Regions from separate parts of the Serratia sp. ID 25-353 genome, predicted to be linked through region 2. Evidence: predicted binding sites of a transcription regulator. Region 2 holds the regulator's gene; the other holds the start of a gene.
The links. The regulator LexA, encoded in region 2, represses DNA repair genes until DNA is damaged. The targets are predictions, from matches to a motif close to TNCTGTATGTACATACAGNA.

Region 1 (6,763 bases), 730 kb from region 2:
ACGTCTCCGCCATGTCCTGCTGCCGGCGCATAAAGCCGTCTTTCAGCAGCGAGGCGCCTTTTCCCAGCGCCTGTGTAATGCCCTGGGCGGCGATATCGCCGATATAGGGTGCCAGCCACTCCGCCGGATCCCATTCCGCCAGATCGAGCAGGCCAACCAGCTGTTGCACCACCTGAATATCACCTTCCACCGCCAATTCGCCGCTGCGCATCAGCACCGGTAACTGCTGGCGGTCGCGCAGTTTCAGTAAGGCGGGAATGCGGCTGCGCACGGTGCAATCGGCACTGTCTTCAGACTGCCCCAGCACGTCCACGCGCAGTTCGCTGAACACCAGCACCAGTGGTGAAGCCAGCTCTTCCAGTTCGATGCGCAGCACCTTGCCCGCCAGGCGTTGGCGAGCGGCTTTCATGCTGCGATCGCGAAACAGCAGGTTATTCAGCGAGGTTTCCAGCGCACCGGTCAGCAGAGGGGTAAACAGCATCGGCATCTCCCTCTCAGAACTTGAAGCCACGATGCAGGGCGACAATCCCACCGGTCAGGTTGAAATAGGTGACGTTTTCAAAACCGGCGTTGCCCATCATGCCTTTCAGGGTTTCCTGATCGGGGTGCATGCGGATCGATTCCGCCAGGTAGCGGTAGCTGTCCGGATCTTTCACTACCAGCTCGCCGATCTTCGGCAGCACGTGGAAGGAATAAGCGTCGTAAGCTTTGCTCAGCGGCGCCAGCAGCGGCTTGGAAAACTCCAGCACCAGCAGGCGGCCGCCCGGCTTCAGCACGCGGAACATCGAGCGCAGCGCTTTGTCTTTGTCGGTGACGTTGCGCAGGCCAAAGGAGATGGTGATGCAATCGAAGTAATTATCCGGGAACGGCAGCGCTTCGGCGTTGGCCTGCACGTAATTGATGTTGCCGACGATGCCGCGATCGCGCAGCTTCTCGCGCCCCATCTTCAGCATCGAATCGTTAATGTCCGCCAGCACCACCTGCCCCTGCTCGCCAACCATACGGGAGAACTTGGCCGCCAGGTCGCCGGTACCGCCGGCCAGATCCAGCACGCGCTGCCCACGGCGCACACCGCTGCAGTCAATGGTGAAACGCTTCCAGATACGGTGGATGCCGAACGACATCAGGTCGTTCATCACGTCATACTTTGCCGCTACCGAATGAAAAACGTCCGCCACCATGGCCTGTTTTTCGTCTCGAGCGACGGTGCGAAAACCGAAATCGGTGGTTTCCTGCGGTTGATCTGCCATTGTCCTGCCTGCTATTCAGTCAATTTTGTGTGGATGAGTGTACCAGAAGCCTGGAGAATACCCCACCTCGCCACGGCCTCAGCCGTGCGAAACGAAGCCCGGTTCCCCGGCGGTATCGTCATCGTTTTTCGTCTGCGGCAGCGCGGCGACATCATCGTCGTTCGCCTCTTCCGCTTCATCGTGTTGCGCGCCGGCTTGCTGCGCCAGCAGCGGGTTGATCGGCCGTTTGACCTCAACCCCCAACGCACGGAAACCTTCAATTTGGCCGATAAGATTACCACGGCCTTCGCTCAGTTTGTTCATCGCCTGACGATAACTGCCCTGCGCCTTGTCCAGGCTCTGCCCCAGTGCGGACATATCGTCCACGAACAGCCGCATCTTGTCATACAGTTTCGCCGCGCGATCGGCTATGCGCTGGGCGTTCTGGCTTTGATGTTCATAGCGCCACAGGTTGGTGATGGTGCGCAGCGCCACCAGCAACGTAGTCGGGCTAACCAGCATGATGTTGTGCTTGAGCGCTTCGCTGATCAGCTCCGGCTCGCGATCGATAGCCAGCAGGAAGGCGGGCTCGACCGGAATGAACATCAGCACATAGTCCAGCGAACGCAGCCCCGGCAGCTGCTGATAGTCCTTGCGGCCCAGCATGCGAATGTGGCCGCGCAGCGAGGCGATATGTTCGCTCAGCGCCGCTTCGCGCTCCACCTCGTCTTCGCCGTTGAAATAGCGCTCGTAGGCGATCAGCGACATCTTGGCGTCGATCACCACGTCCTTGCCCTGCGGCAGACGCACGATCACATCGGGCTGCATGCGGCTCTGGTGATCCACCCGCACGTTGACCTGCGTTTCATACTCGTGCCCTTCGCGCAGACCGGAAGCCTCCAGCACCCGGCTCAGCACCACTTCACCCCAATTGCCCTGCGTTTTGTTGTCGCCTTTCAGCGCCTTGGTGAGGTTGATGGCCTCGCGCGCCATCTGCGCGTTCAACTGCTGCAGATTACGTATCTCGTGCGTCAGCGTGTGGCGTTCCCGCGCTTCCTGGCCAAAGCTGTCCTGCACCTGACGGCGGAACCCGTCCAGCTGTTCACGCAGCGGCAGCAGCAACCGATCCAAGCTTTGCTTATTTTGCTCGTCCACCTTGCGGCCGCTGTGTTCAAAAATGCGGTTGGCGAGGTTTTCAAACTGGGTGGTGAGGCGTTGTTCGCTGTTGATCAGCAGGCGCTGCTTCTCCTCCGCCGCCATGCGCGTCTCTTCCAGACGGATGGTGACTTCGCGCAGCTCGGCCTCTTGCGCGCTGTTAACCTCGCGCTGGGCACGCAGTTCCTGATTGAGCAGTTCGCATTCGTTGCGCCAATGGTTGAGCTGTTGCAACTTCTCATGTCCGGCCGCCAGCTGGCTGTGTAGGTTACGCAGCTCCAGCTCACTCTGCCGCAGCTGCTGCTCGTGGCGCTGCAGAGCCTCCTGCCGCGCCGCCGTTTCCTGCTGCGCCTGCTGCAACGCTTGCTCCAGCAACCGCAGCTCGGTTTCATGTTGCGCATTCGTCTGCTGCACCCGCAGACTGGCGATCAGCCACCCCAACAGCATGCCGATCGTTACGCCGCCAATCCCATAAATCAGACTGGTATCCACCCTGCCTCCTGTTGCACCTTGCCGTTCCGGCGTTTCGCACGCCCATTGCCCGTCACGTTAAGGGGAGGCTGTATGGATGTCCAGCCTGATTTTGCCCGCCGCGCACAATATTGCGCGGCACTGCGCAATTTAGCGAGAAATCAGCCCAGCCACTGGCTGAGCCACTTGATGCCGAATGCCCCCGGCGCCAGAATGCCGAACGCCCAGATCATCGCCGACGTGACGTTGGCCAACTGGAAATAACGCTGCGGCATCCCGCAAATGCCGCCCACCAGCGGCACCACGGCGCGCAGCGGGCCGAAGAAGCGGCCGATGAAGATGCCTAGCACGCCCCAGCGTTCAAAGAACGCGTGGCCGCGCGCCAGCAGTTGTGGATTGCGCGACAGCGGCCACATATGCGCCACGCGGTCCTGATAGTGATAGCCGATCCAGTAAGAGAGCCAGTCGCCGAAAAACGCCCCGACGGCGGCAGCGGCCCAAATCGGCCAAAAGGCGATGCCGCTTTCGCCGATCAGCGCGCCCAGCGCCAGCAGGATCACCGTGGCCGGCAGCAGCAGAGACAAAAACGCCAGCGACTCGCCGAACGCCAGGAAGAAGATGATGGGAATGGCCCAGCCTTCGTGCTGACGCACGACGTCGCTGACCCAGTTGATAACGTCATTGAGGCTCAATGCGGGGCTCCTGATACGCGATAATTCGCCGCCTAGGATAGGCCGGGGCGAGTTAAACCCCGGCTAAACGCGCGGCGATTTACTCGAGGTAGAACGCCTGCAGCGCTTCGCGCTGGGCCGCGCCCAGGCCGTATTCCGCTTCCAGCCAACGGTCGGTGGAACCGTATTGCTGACGGATGCAGCCCAACGCCGTCATCAGGAACTCCTCGCGCGCGCTGAGCACGTAGGCGAATTGCTCCAGCGCCGCTGCATTCAGCTTGATAGACAGCTGATCCAGCATCTGCTCGCGGAAAGTGGCCAGCGTGGTTTCGGTCAGCAGATAGTCTTCCAGCACCGTCGCTTCATCGGCCCCCAGCGCGAACAGCACCAGTGCCGAACCGACCCCGGTGCGATCCTTGCCGACCGCGCAGTGCTGCACGATGGCGCCACCGCCAGGATTACTCAACAGCTGCGCCAGCCGCTGATAGGCCGCATTGCCGAACGGCAGGCGGCGATACAGCTCCAGCATGAACGCCCGGGCGTCGAAAGCGGCCAACGTTTCGTTGGTGAGCTTCTCCAGGTTGGCGTTGACTTCGCTGCTCAGCGGGTTGGCCGGCACGTGGTGATAATCGGCGCCACTCCACAGAATATCCGGCTTGGTCTGCACCTCGTCGGCATCGCGGTAGTCCAGCACCGAGCGCACCGGCACGCCGGCGAGAAAGGTGCAGTCGTTTTCCGTCAGCCGCTCGAGGGAACCGGAGCGGAACAGCAGGCCGCGCTTGATGCGGCGCCCGTCGGCCACGCCGTTGCCGCCGAAGTCGCGGAAATTGATGCCGCCGTCGAGCGGCGCGAGCGAAGGATGAAGCAGGATCTGGGCGGTCATAAACGTCCTCGTTGTTTTTGTTATGACAACGCGCGGCAGCCATCGGCGCAGCGCTGAGGAGTATCACCGTAACAGATTCGCCGCGAATGGAAAAACGGGCCGCGTCGGCGGCCCATTGAGGGAATGGCGATTACAGCAGACGGCGGGCAGCGTCCACCACGATCTGCACCGCTTTGCTTTCGGTGTTTTTCATGGTCTCGGCGTTCGGGATCTCTTGCTGGGTGCGGTTGACGATCACCCCGGCCACCATGCCAGCACGCAGGCCCTGGCTGGCGCACATGGTCAGCAGCGTGGCGGATTCCATTTCATAGTTCATCACGCCCATCGCTTGCCATTCTTCCATCGAGCCTTTGAAACGGCTGACTACGCGGCCGGAGTAGGTATCGTAACGTTCCTGGCCCGGATAGAAGGTATCGGAAGAGGCGGTCACGCCAATGTGCGTGGTGGCGCCGCTGGCCTTGGCCGCTTCCACCAGCGCGGTGGTGCAGGCGAAGTCCGCGACCGCCGGGAACTCCATCGGCGCAAAGTGCAGGCTGGCGCCGTCGAGGCGTACCGCCGCCGTGGTGACCAGCACGTCGCCGACGTTGATGTTCGCCTGAATGGCGCCGGTGGTGCCGATGCGCAGGAAGGTGCGAATGCCCAGCTGCGCCAACTCTTCCACCGCGATAGAAGTAGAGGGGCCGCCGATACCGGTAGAGCAGACGATCACCGCCTTGCCGTCCAGCTCCGCGCGCCAGGTAGTGAATTCACGATGGGAGGCCAGATGCACCGGATTTTCCATCAGCTTGGCAATCTTCTCTACGCGCTGCGGATCGCCCGGCACGATGGCAAGCTGGGCCCCTTGTAAATCGTTCTTGGTGAGGCCGAGATGAAAAACGTCAGACTGAGACATACGAGACTCCTCATGGATCATGTTTATTGGGAGGAACAAAAAAGCACTCTACTGAAAATCGCCGCTTAATTTCGTGACGACAGTCACTATGAAAAGAGAAACAAATTACATGCTACATATTTTTTGTGATTTTTATCACAAAAAGCACTGTGACGCTCCCTGAAGGCACCGCTCTACCTCAGTCTAGCCGACAAATCTTGCCGCCCTCTGCCCGTTGATTGCCGGCTGAAACTATTTAGCTGATCAATTCAAAATACCCTCATCTTATCGGTTGCTTAGGGACAAAAAAGCCCTTTAACGCACCTTATGGCACTTACGCAGGCCAAAACGCGTAATAACATGATAAAAAGCGTTTAAAAATGCCGCAAAGCCAGATAATTAGCCGTTTTTTATCGACTTGTCCGAAAGTGCGCCACGCAGCGCCAATAATGGGTAATCTTTCCTATAGTTAATCTCAGCGCTTTTTTCTATTGCACGGAGACCGCAATGAAAACCGAACATGTGATGACATTAGAACAGGCTCAGGGGGGATTCGCCCCGGCCGCCGCGCCGTTGGCCGCCTCCGCGATTATCACCGACGAACAGGGCATTCACGCCGGGCAAACGACCATCCCTTCTCAGGGCGACGCCCTGCCGGCCTACGTCGCCAAACCCGCCGACCAGAGCGGCCCCTTCCCCATCGTCCTCGTGGTGCAGGAAATCTTCGGCGTCCATGAACATATTCAGGATCTGTGCCGCCGCCTGGCCAAGCAGGGCTATCTGGCGATCGCGCCCGAGCTCTATTTCCGCCAGGGCGACGCCAACGACTACACCGATATCGGCGAGCTGTTCCAGCAGCTGGTCACCAAGGTGCCGGATCGTCAGGTGCTGTCGGATCTGGATCACGCCGCGCACTGGGCTATCCGCCACGGCGGCGACGCCGGCAAGCTGGCGATCACCGGTTTCTGCTGGGGTGGCCGCATCACCTGGCTGTACGCGGCGCACAACCCGCAGTTGAAGGCGGCGGTCGCCTGGTACGGCAAACTGGTTGGCGAGAAAACGCTGAATTCACCGAAGCAGCCGGTCGACGTCGCCACCCACCTGTCGGCGCCGGTGCTGGGGCTGTATGGCGGGCAGGATAGCGGCATCCCGCTGGAGACGGTGGAAACCATGCGTCAGGCGATCCGCGCCGCCAACGCCGAGGCCGAAATCGTGGTGTACCCCGAGGTCGGGCATGCGTTCAACGCCGACTATCGCCCCAGCTACAACGCCGAAGCGGCGCAAGACGGCTGGCAGCGCATGCTGGCGTGGTTCGCCCAGCACGGCGTCAAATAATTTCCTTCACATAAAAAAGGGCGCCGAAGCGCCCAATCATCACACCAGTAAATCTATAAGCGGCGGTTCATCCGCCGCACGGCATCACGCGTGCTCGCGCAGGCGCTGTGCCGCCAATACCATGTTGGCCAGCGACTGCCGGGTTTCT
Region 2 (6,763 bases):
CAATGCGATGACCATCTGGCTGTCGCTGGCGGCGCTGGCGCTGGCCTGGATGTATCCGTTCATGAAGCGGGTGACCAACCTGCCGCAGTTCGTGCTGGGCGCCGCGTTCGGCTGGGGCATTCCGATGGGTTATGCGGCGGTCAGCGAATCGCTGCCGCTCAGCTGCTGGCTGCTGCTGCTGGCCAACATCTGCTGGACGGTGGCCTACGACACGCTGTATGCGATGGTCGATCGTGACGATGACCTGAAGATCGGCATCAAATCCACCGCTATCCTGTTCGGCCGTTATGACAAGCTGATCGTCGGGCTGCTGCAGTTCGCGACGCTGCTGCTGCTGGTGTGGGTCGGTTATCTGGCGCAGCTCGGCGGGGCGTTTTACTGGTCGCTGCTGCTGGCGGGCGCGCTGTTCATTCACCAGCAGAAACAGATCGCCGGCCGCGAGCGCGAGGCCTGTTTCAAGGCCTTCCTGCAGAACAACTATGTCGGGCTGGTGGTATTTATCGGCATCGCGCTGAGCTATCTGCCGGCGTAACGATTCCTCTTCGCAAGAAAAAAGGCACCCCGTGGGGTGCCTTTTGTATTTCCGCGCCGGGTGAAATCACTCGTCTTGCTCTTCTTCCGCATCGGCCTGCGGCAGGACGTTGGTCTCTTCCGGCATGTTGACGCTTTCGATGGTCAGCTTGATTTCCGGCGTGATCAGATCGCTCAGCATGTTGTACACCTCGAGGGTGTGCTCGCGGATCGCATCGCCGCTGTCGTTGATATAGCCTTCTTCGCGCAGCGTCGCCACCAGGGTGGAGAACACCGCCTTGTCGAAGAACTCCGGCGCGTTGATGCCGTGCAGCACCGACAGACGTTGCGCCATGATGCGGCTCTCTTTCTCCAGCGCGCCGCGGTTGATGCTCGGGTTAGCGCTGAGGATCGACATGGTGATGGCGTAGCGTTGCAGGGTTTCGCGCACCCCGGCGGCCAGCAGCTGCAGCGGGCGAATGCGTGCCGGGTTCAGCACCAGCTCGTCGCCTTTGTCGCAGATCAACTGTTGACGGATCAGCTCGTCAATCATCGGCCGCAGCACCTCCGGCAGCTGTTCCTTGTCGTTATGCAGGAACAGCTCGGCTTTCAGCATCGGGTAGATCATGCCGATCTGGCGCAGCAGCTCGGCGCGCGACACCCGGCGGTGATGCATTACGATGCTGGCGATCAGCGACGGCAGCACCAGCAGGTGGTGGATGTTGTTACGGTAATAGGTCATCAGCACCGCCTGCTCACGCGGCAGGATGATGATGTCGCCGATGTTGTCCTTTTCCACCTCGAACTTGTTCATGTTCAGCGCGTGATCCAGCAGCTCGTCCGGCGTTTGCGTCGGCACGGTGACGTCACGCGCGTAAGGCGCATTGCGCATCAGCTGCAGGTAGCACTCCAGCTGTTCGACCAGCTGTTCGCGGGTCAGCGAACGCTGGCGCGAGGCCAGCAGCGCGGTGGAACACAGGTTCATGGCGTTGGCCGCGGCGGCGTTGTTGATACGCACCATGATCTGGCCGGCCAGATCGTTGACCGTCGGCGTCAGCCAGCTTGGGCGCTGGGCTTCGATCGGATCGATCGACTCGCGCCACTGCGGCACGTTCTGGTTGAGGTAAGCCGTCAATGGCAGCGGTTCGCCGAAGTTGACGTAACCCTGGCCCAGATTGCGCAGCTTGCGCAGGCCGCGCAGCATTTGCAGCAGGCTCTCTTTTTCCTTGGTGGCGCCACGCAGCTCTTTGGCATAGGTGCCCACTTCCATCACGTGCTCGTAACCGATGTAGATCGGCACCAGCGTGATCGGACGGGTGCCGCCGCGCAGCATCGCCTGGATGGTCATCGACAGGGTGCCGGTCTTCGGTTCCAGCAGGCGCCCGGTGCGGGAACGGCCGCCTTCCACGAAGTATTCCACCGAGTAACCGCGGGTGAACAGCTCGCCGAGGTATTCGCGGAACACCGTCGAGTAGAGCTTGTTGCCCTTGAAGGTGCGGCGGATGAAGAACGCGCCCAGGCGACGGAAGATCGGGCCGGCCGGCCAGAAGTTGAGGTTGATGCCGGCGGCGATGTGTGGCGGCACCAGGCCCTGGTGATACAACACGTAGGACAGCAGCAGATAGTCCATGTGGCTGCGGTGGCAGGGCACGTAGACGATCTCGTGGCCGTCCTGCGCCAGTTGGCGCACGCGCTCGGCGTTGGTGACGTTGATGCCCTGATACAACCGGTTCCAGGTCCAGCTCAGCACGCGGTCGGACAGGCGCACGGTTTCGTAGGAGAAATCGGCGGCGATCTCTTCCATCAGCGCGATGGCGTTCTGCTGGGCTTTCTCGTGCGAGATCTTCTTGCTGCGGGCCTCGTCCTCGACCGCTTTTTCGATCGCTTTGGACGCCAACAGCTTGTTGAACAGATCCTGACGGGCCGGCAGGCTCGGGCCTACCGCGGCCAGGCGCTGACGCGAGAAGTGCATGCGCGCCACGCGCGCCAGTTTCTGCGCGATGGTTTTATCCGTGCCGTGCTCGGTGGCCATGCGGCGCAGCGAAACGGTGTTGGAGAAACGCACGAAGCTGTCGCGGCCGAGCCACAGCACGGCGAAGAATTTCTGCACGCCATTCAACAGACGCAGGTGCGGCGTGCCGTGGCCTTCGCGGCCCGGCGAGCGGCCGAACATCACCGAAACCGGCAGCATCTGAATGTCGAGATCCGGATTGCTGCGATGCAGATCCAGATAGTCGTGGAACAGCTTTACCGACTCTTCTTTCGGGGTGTAATAGCGGAACACGCGCGGGCCGTCGTGAATGAACACGTAGCTCGGCAGCACGGTGCCGTCGATCTCCAGCGAGTTGAGCGGATCGGGCAGATCCTGCGCCAGGCACTGGGTGCGCAGCGTCAGCAAATCCGCCTTGGAATTGTAAGGTAAAACATACAGAATCGGCCGTGAGGGATCCAACCCTAGCTCGGTAACCGGATCTGAAGGGATGACCTTACTTCTTACCAACAATTTAAGTGGTAAATTCAATATTTTATAATAAATTTTACGCCAACCTGACATAACAACGTGAAGCCTCTTGTTAGCAATGCGCCGCAAGCATACCAGAAACTGGGTAGCAGATCTGTGGTGTTCGAAAACCGAGAGCCGTCAGCGCGGACTGTTCTAGACTCTTTTTATTATGACCGACCTCTGAGAAAGGCACGAAAACATGGCAAACCAAGCAACCGGACTGACCCGCATCATCAAGGCCGCCGGCTATTCCTATAAAGGGCTTTCCGCCGCCTGGCAACACGAAGCGGCGTTCCGCCAGGAACTGGTGGTCACCCTTCTGGCTATCATACTGGCTGTCTGGCTGGATGTGGGTGCGATAGCGCGCATTTTATTGATCGGATCGGTAGCGCTGGTGATGATCGTCGAGATCCTGAACAGCGCGATCGAGGCGGTGGTGGATCGGATCGGCAGCGAACATCACGAGCTGTCCGGCCGGGCCAAGGACATGGGATCGGCGGCGGTGTCACTGGCGATCGTGCTGGCGCTGTTCGTTTGGGGCACGGTCTTATGGCAGCATTTTGGCTGACGAAAGGCGCCTACTGACTGATTTTTATTTATTCTTCGGTTCCCAATCCGCGCTTACCTGTATATACTCACAGCAAGACTGTATAAACAAACAGGGGGCGGAATGAAAGCACTAACTACCAGACAGCAAGAGGTCTACGATCTGATTCGCGATCATATTTCGCAAACGGGCATGCCGCCAACGCGTGCCGAGATCGCGATGCGTCTGGGGTTCCGTTCGCCTAACGCCGCCGAAGAACACCTGAAGGCGCTGGCACGCAAAGGCGTGATCGAAATCGTCTCCGGTGCCTCGCGCGGTATCCGCCTGCTGATGGAAGAAGAAGAAGGGCTGCCGCTGATCGGCCGCGTCGCCGCCGGCGAGCCGCTGCTGGCGCAGCAGCACATCGAAGGGCACTACCAGGTTGATCCTTCCCTGTTTAAACCGAGCGCCGATTTCCTGCTGCGGGTGAACGGCATGTCGATGCGCGACATCGGCATTCTGGACGGCGATCTGCTGGCGGTGCATAAAACCCAAGACGTGCGCAACGGCCAGGTCGTGGTGGCGCGCATCGAAGACGAAGTGACGGTCAAGCGCCTGAAAAAACACGGCAACGTGGTCGAGCTGCTGCCGGAGAACAACGAATTCCAACCGATTGTGGTCGATCTGCGTCAGCAGAATTTCACTATCGAAGGGCTGGCGGTCGGCGTGATCCGCAACGGCGACTGGATTTAATCGCTGCCCCCTCAGTGCCGCCTCTTGTATCAATCGCCCCTGTTCTGGGGCGTTTTTGTTTCTGATTTTGCCCTTCGCCACTGCTACGGGAACGTCTCATCATGCGCTTGATTTCCGCCTTCACCAGCGACACCGATAAAGCCCTGTGGCGCCTGGCCCTGCCGATGATTTTTTCCAATATCACCGTACCGCTGCTCGGGTTGGTGGACACTGCGGTGATCGGCCACCTCGACAGCCCGATCTACCTGGGGGGCGTCGCGATCGGCGCGGTGGCGACCAGCTTCCTGTTCATGCTGCTGTTGTTCCTGCGCATGAGCACCACCGGTCTGGCGGCGCAGGCGCTGGGGGCACAGAACCCGCAGGCGCTGGCGCGCGCCTTTATGCAACCGCTGGTGCTGGCGCTGCTGGCCGGGGTGGCGATCGTCCTGCTGCGGTATCCGCTGATCGAACTGGCGCTGCAGATCGTCGGTGGCAATGGCGAGGTGCTGGAACAGGCGCGGCGTTTTCTTGAAATCCGCTGGCTGAGCGCCCCGGCGGCGCTGGCTAATCTGGTGCTGTTGGGTTGGCTGCTCGGCGTGCAGTATGTGCGCGCGCCGGTGATCCTGCTGATCGTCGGCAACCTGCTGAACATCGTGCTGGATATCTGGCTGGTGATGGGCCTGGGCTGGAACGTGCGGGGGGCAGCGGCGGCAACCGCCATCGCCGAATACGCCACGCTGCTGCTCGGCCTGTGGCTGGCGTGGCGGGTGATGCGCCTGCGCGGTATTACCCTGCCGATGCTGCGCCAGGCCTGGCGTGGCGATCTGCGTCGGCTACTGGCGCTCAACCGCGACATCATGCTGCGTTCACTGTTGCTGCAACTGTGCTTTGCGTCGCTGACCATTTTCGGCGCTCGCCTGGGAAGCGAGGTGGTGGCGGTCAATGCGGTATTGATGAATCTGCTGACGTTCACCGCCTATGCGCTCGACGGCTTCGCTTATGCGGTGGAGGCCCATTCGGGCCACGCCTACGGTGCCCGGGACGACAGCCAACTGCGCAAGGTGTGGCATGCGGCCTGCAGACAGGCGGGGCTGGTCGCGTTGGCCTTTGGCCTGGCGTATGCCGTTACCGGCCAGCAGATCGTGGCGGCGTTGACCTCCTTGCCGGAGCTGCGTGCGTTGGCCGCCCACTATTTACCGTGGCAGGTCATTCTGCCGCTGGTCGGGGTATGGTGCTATTTGCTGGACGGCATGTTTATCGGCGCCACGCGCGGCGCCGAGATGCGCAACAGCATGGCGGTGGCCGCGGTGGGATACGGCCTGGCGCTGTTTAGCATACCGCTGTTTGGCAACCACGGGCTTTGGCTGGCGCTGGCGGTGTTTCTGGCGCTGCGCGGCCTGGCGTTGGGCTGGATTTGGCATCGTCATCAGGTGCGCGGCAGCTGGTTTACCGCTCGCTAGAACGGACGCTGTGCTGGGTTATTTATTAATTTTATTTATGTTTTTGTTCACTTTTGCTTACATGTTTTCAACCCTGGCATTTTTGCGTTAGCTTGTTGTTTATTAGCGTTTTTTGTTTTTATTTTGTTTCTTAATGGTTTTTTATTCTGATATTTGGCTTTTTTATTTCCATATTTAACTAGAATGAATCATGTGGCTGGCGAATGAATGGGAGCGATATTCCTTAAGGTGAAGGGAGTATCGGCCAGAAAAATTTCTGGTTAACCCCGACCGGCGACAGGGATCACTGATTCACCACAGGTTAACGGAGAGACTATGAATAAAGATCAAGCCGACGGTAACTGGAAGCAGCTTAAAGGCAAAGTGAAGGAAAAATGGGGCAAGCTGACCGATGACGATCTGACAGTCATCGAAGGGAAACGCGAACAGCTGGTCGGCAAAATCCAGGAGCGCTACGGTTACCAGAAAGAGGCGGCCGAAAAAGAGGTGAAAGCCTGGGAAGATCACACCAAACACCGCTGGTAATCTGCAGGGCCGCCATTGAAGGCGGCTTGCCCAGCGCAGGCCGGCGTCGCTCTCATCCTCTGGCGTTCCGGCCGCAGGTACAGGGAGGTACCTGACTTCGTCTTACTTCTTCTTGATGGCGATGCTGTGATCGTGTTCGGCGCAGTCATGCTTGCTGTCGCACGCCTCAACCTCCACGCAGCCGGCGCACAGACCGTGCGCTTCCACCACGCTGTGCCGCAGCGCAAATCCGGCTTCCTGCGCCAGCTTCTGCAGCGTTTCTTCTACGCCTTCGGTAGTGCGTTCGGTCACCTGGCCGCAGCGGTCGCAGATAAACAGTGCGGACGTATGCATCGGCTGTTCGAAATGGTGACACAGCACGTAGCTGTTGGCGGACTCCACTCTATGGATAAATCCTTGTTCCAGCAGAAAATCCAGCGCGCGATAGACCGTCGGCGGCTTGGCCTGCGGTTCGGCGACGCGCAGCAGATCGAGCAGGTCATAAGCGCTGATTGCACCGGGTTGCTG

Region 1: the regulator LexA is predicted to act here: its motif matches at 2,943-2,962, upstream of rmuC (DNA recombination protein RmuC).

What each region holds. Positions count from the first base shown of each region.
Region 1 is NZ_CM139236.1:241,688-248,450, reverse strand. It holds gene ubiJ (ubiquinone biosynthesis protein UbiJ) at 1-481, opposite strand, end outside; gene ubiE (bifunctional demethylmenaquinone methyltransferase/2-methoxy-6-polyprenyl-1,4-benzoquinol methylase UbiE) at 495-1,250, opposite strand; gene rmuC (DNA recombination protein RmuC) at 1,329-2,876, opposite strand; gene ACYF6X_RS01075 (DedA family protein) at 3,017-3,547, opposite strand; gene ACYF6X_RS01070 (tyrosine-protein phosphatase) at 3,627-4,409, opposite strand; gene udp (uridine phosphorylase) at 4,540-5,301, opposite strand; gene ACYF6X_RS01060 (dienelactone hydrolase family protein) at 5,788-6,615, shown strand; gene metE (5-methyltetrahydropteroyltriglutamate--homocysteine S-methyltransferase) at 6,700-6,763, opposite strand, start outside.
Region 2 is NZ_CM139236.1:4,608,382-4,615,144, reverse strand. It holds gene ubiA (4-hydroxybenzoate octaprenyltransferase) at 1-532, shown strand, start outside; gene plsB (glycerol-3-phosphate 1-O-acyltransferase PlsB) at 599-3,064, opposite strand; gene ACYF6X_RS22125 (diacylglycerol kinase) at 3,213-3,581, shown strand; gene lexA (transcriptional repressor LexA) at 3,684-4,292, shown strand; gene dinF (MATE family efflux transporter DinF) at 4,394-5,731, shown strand; gene ACYF6X_RS22110 (CsbD family protein) at 6,047-6,256, shown strand; gene zur (zinc uptake transcriptional repressor Zur) at 6,359-6,763, opposite strand, start outside.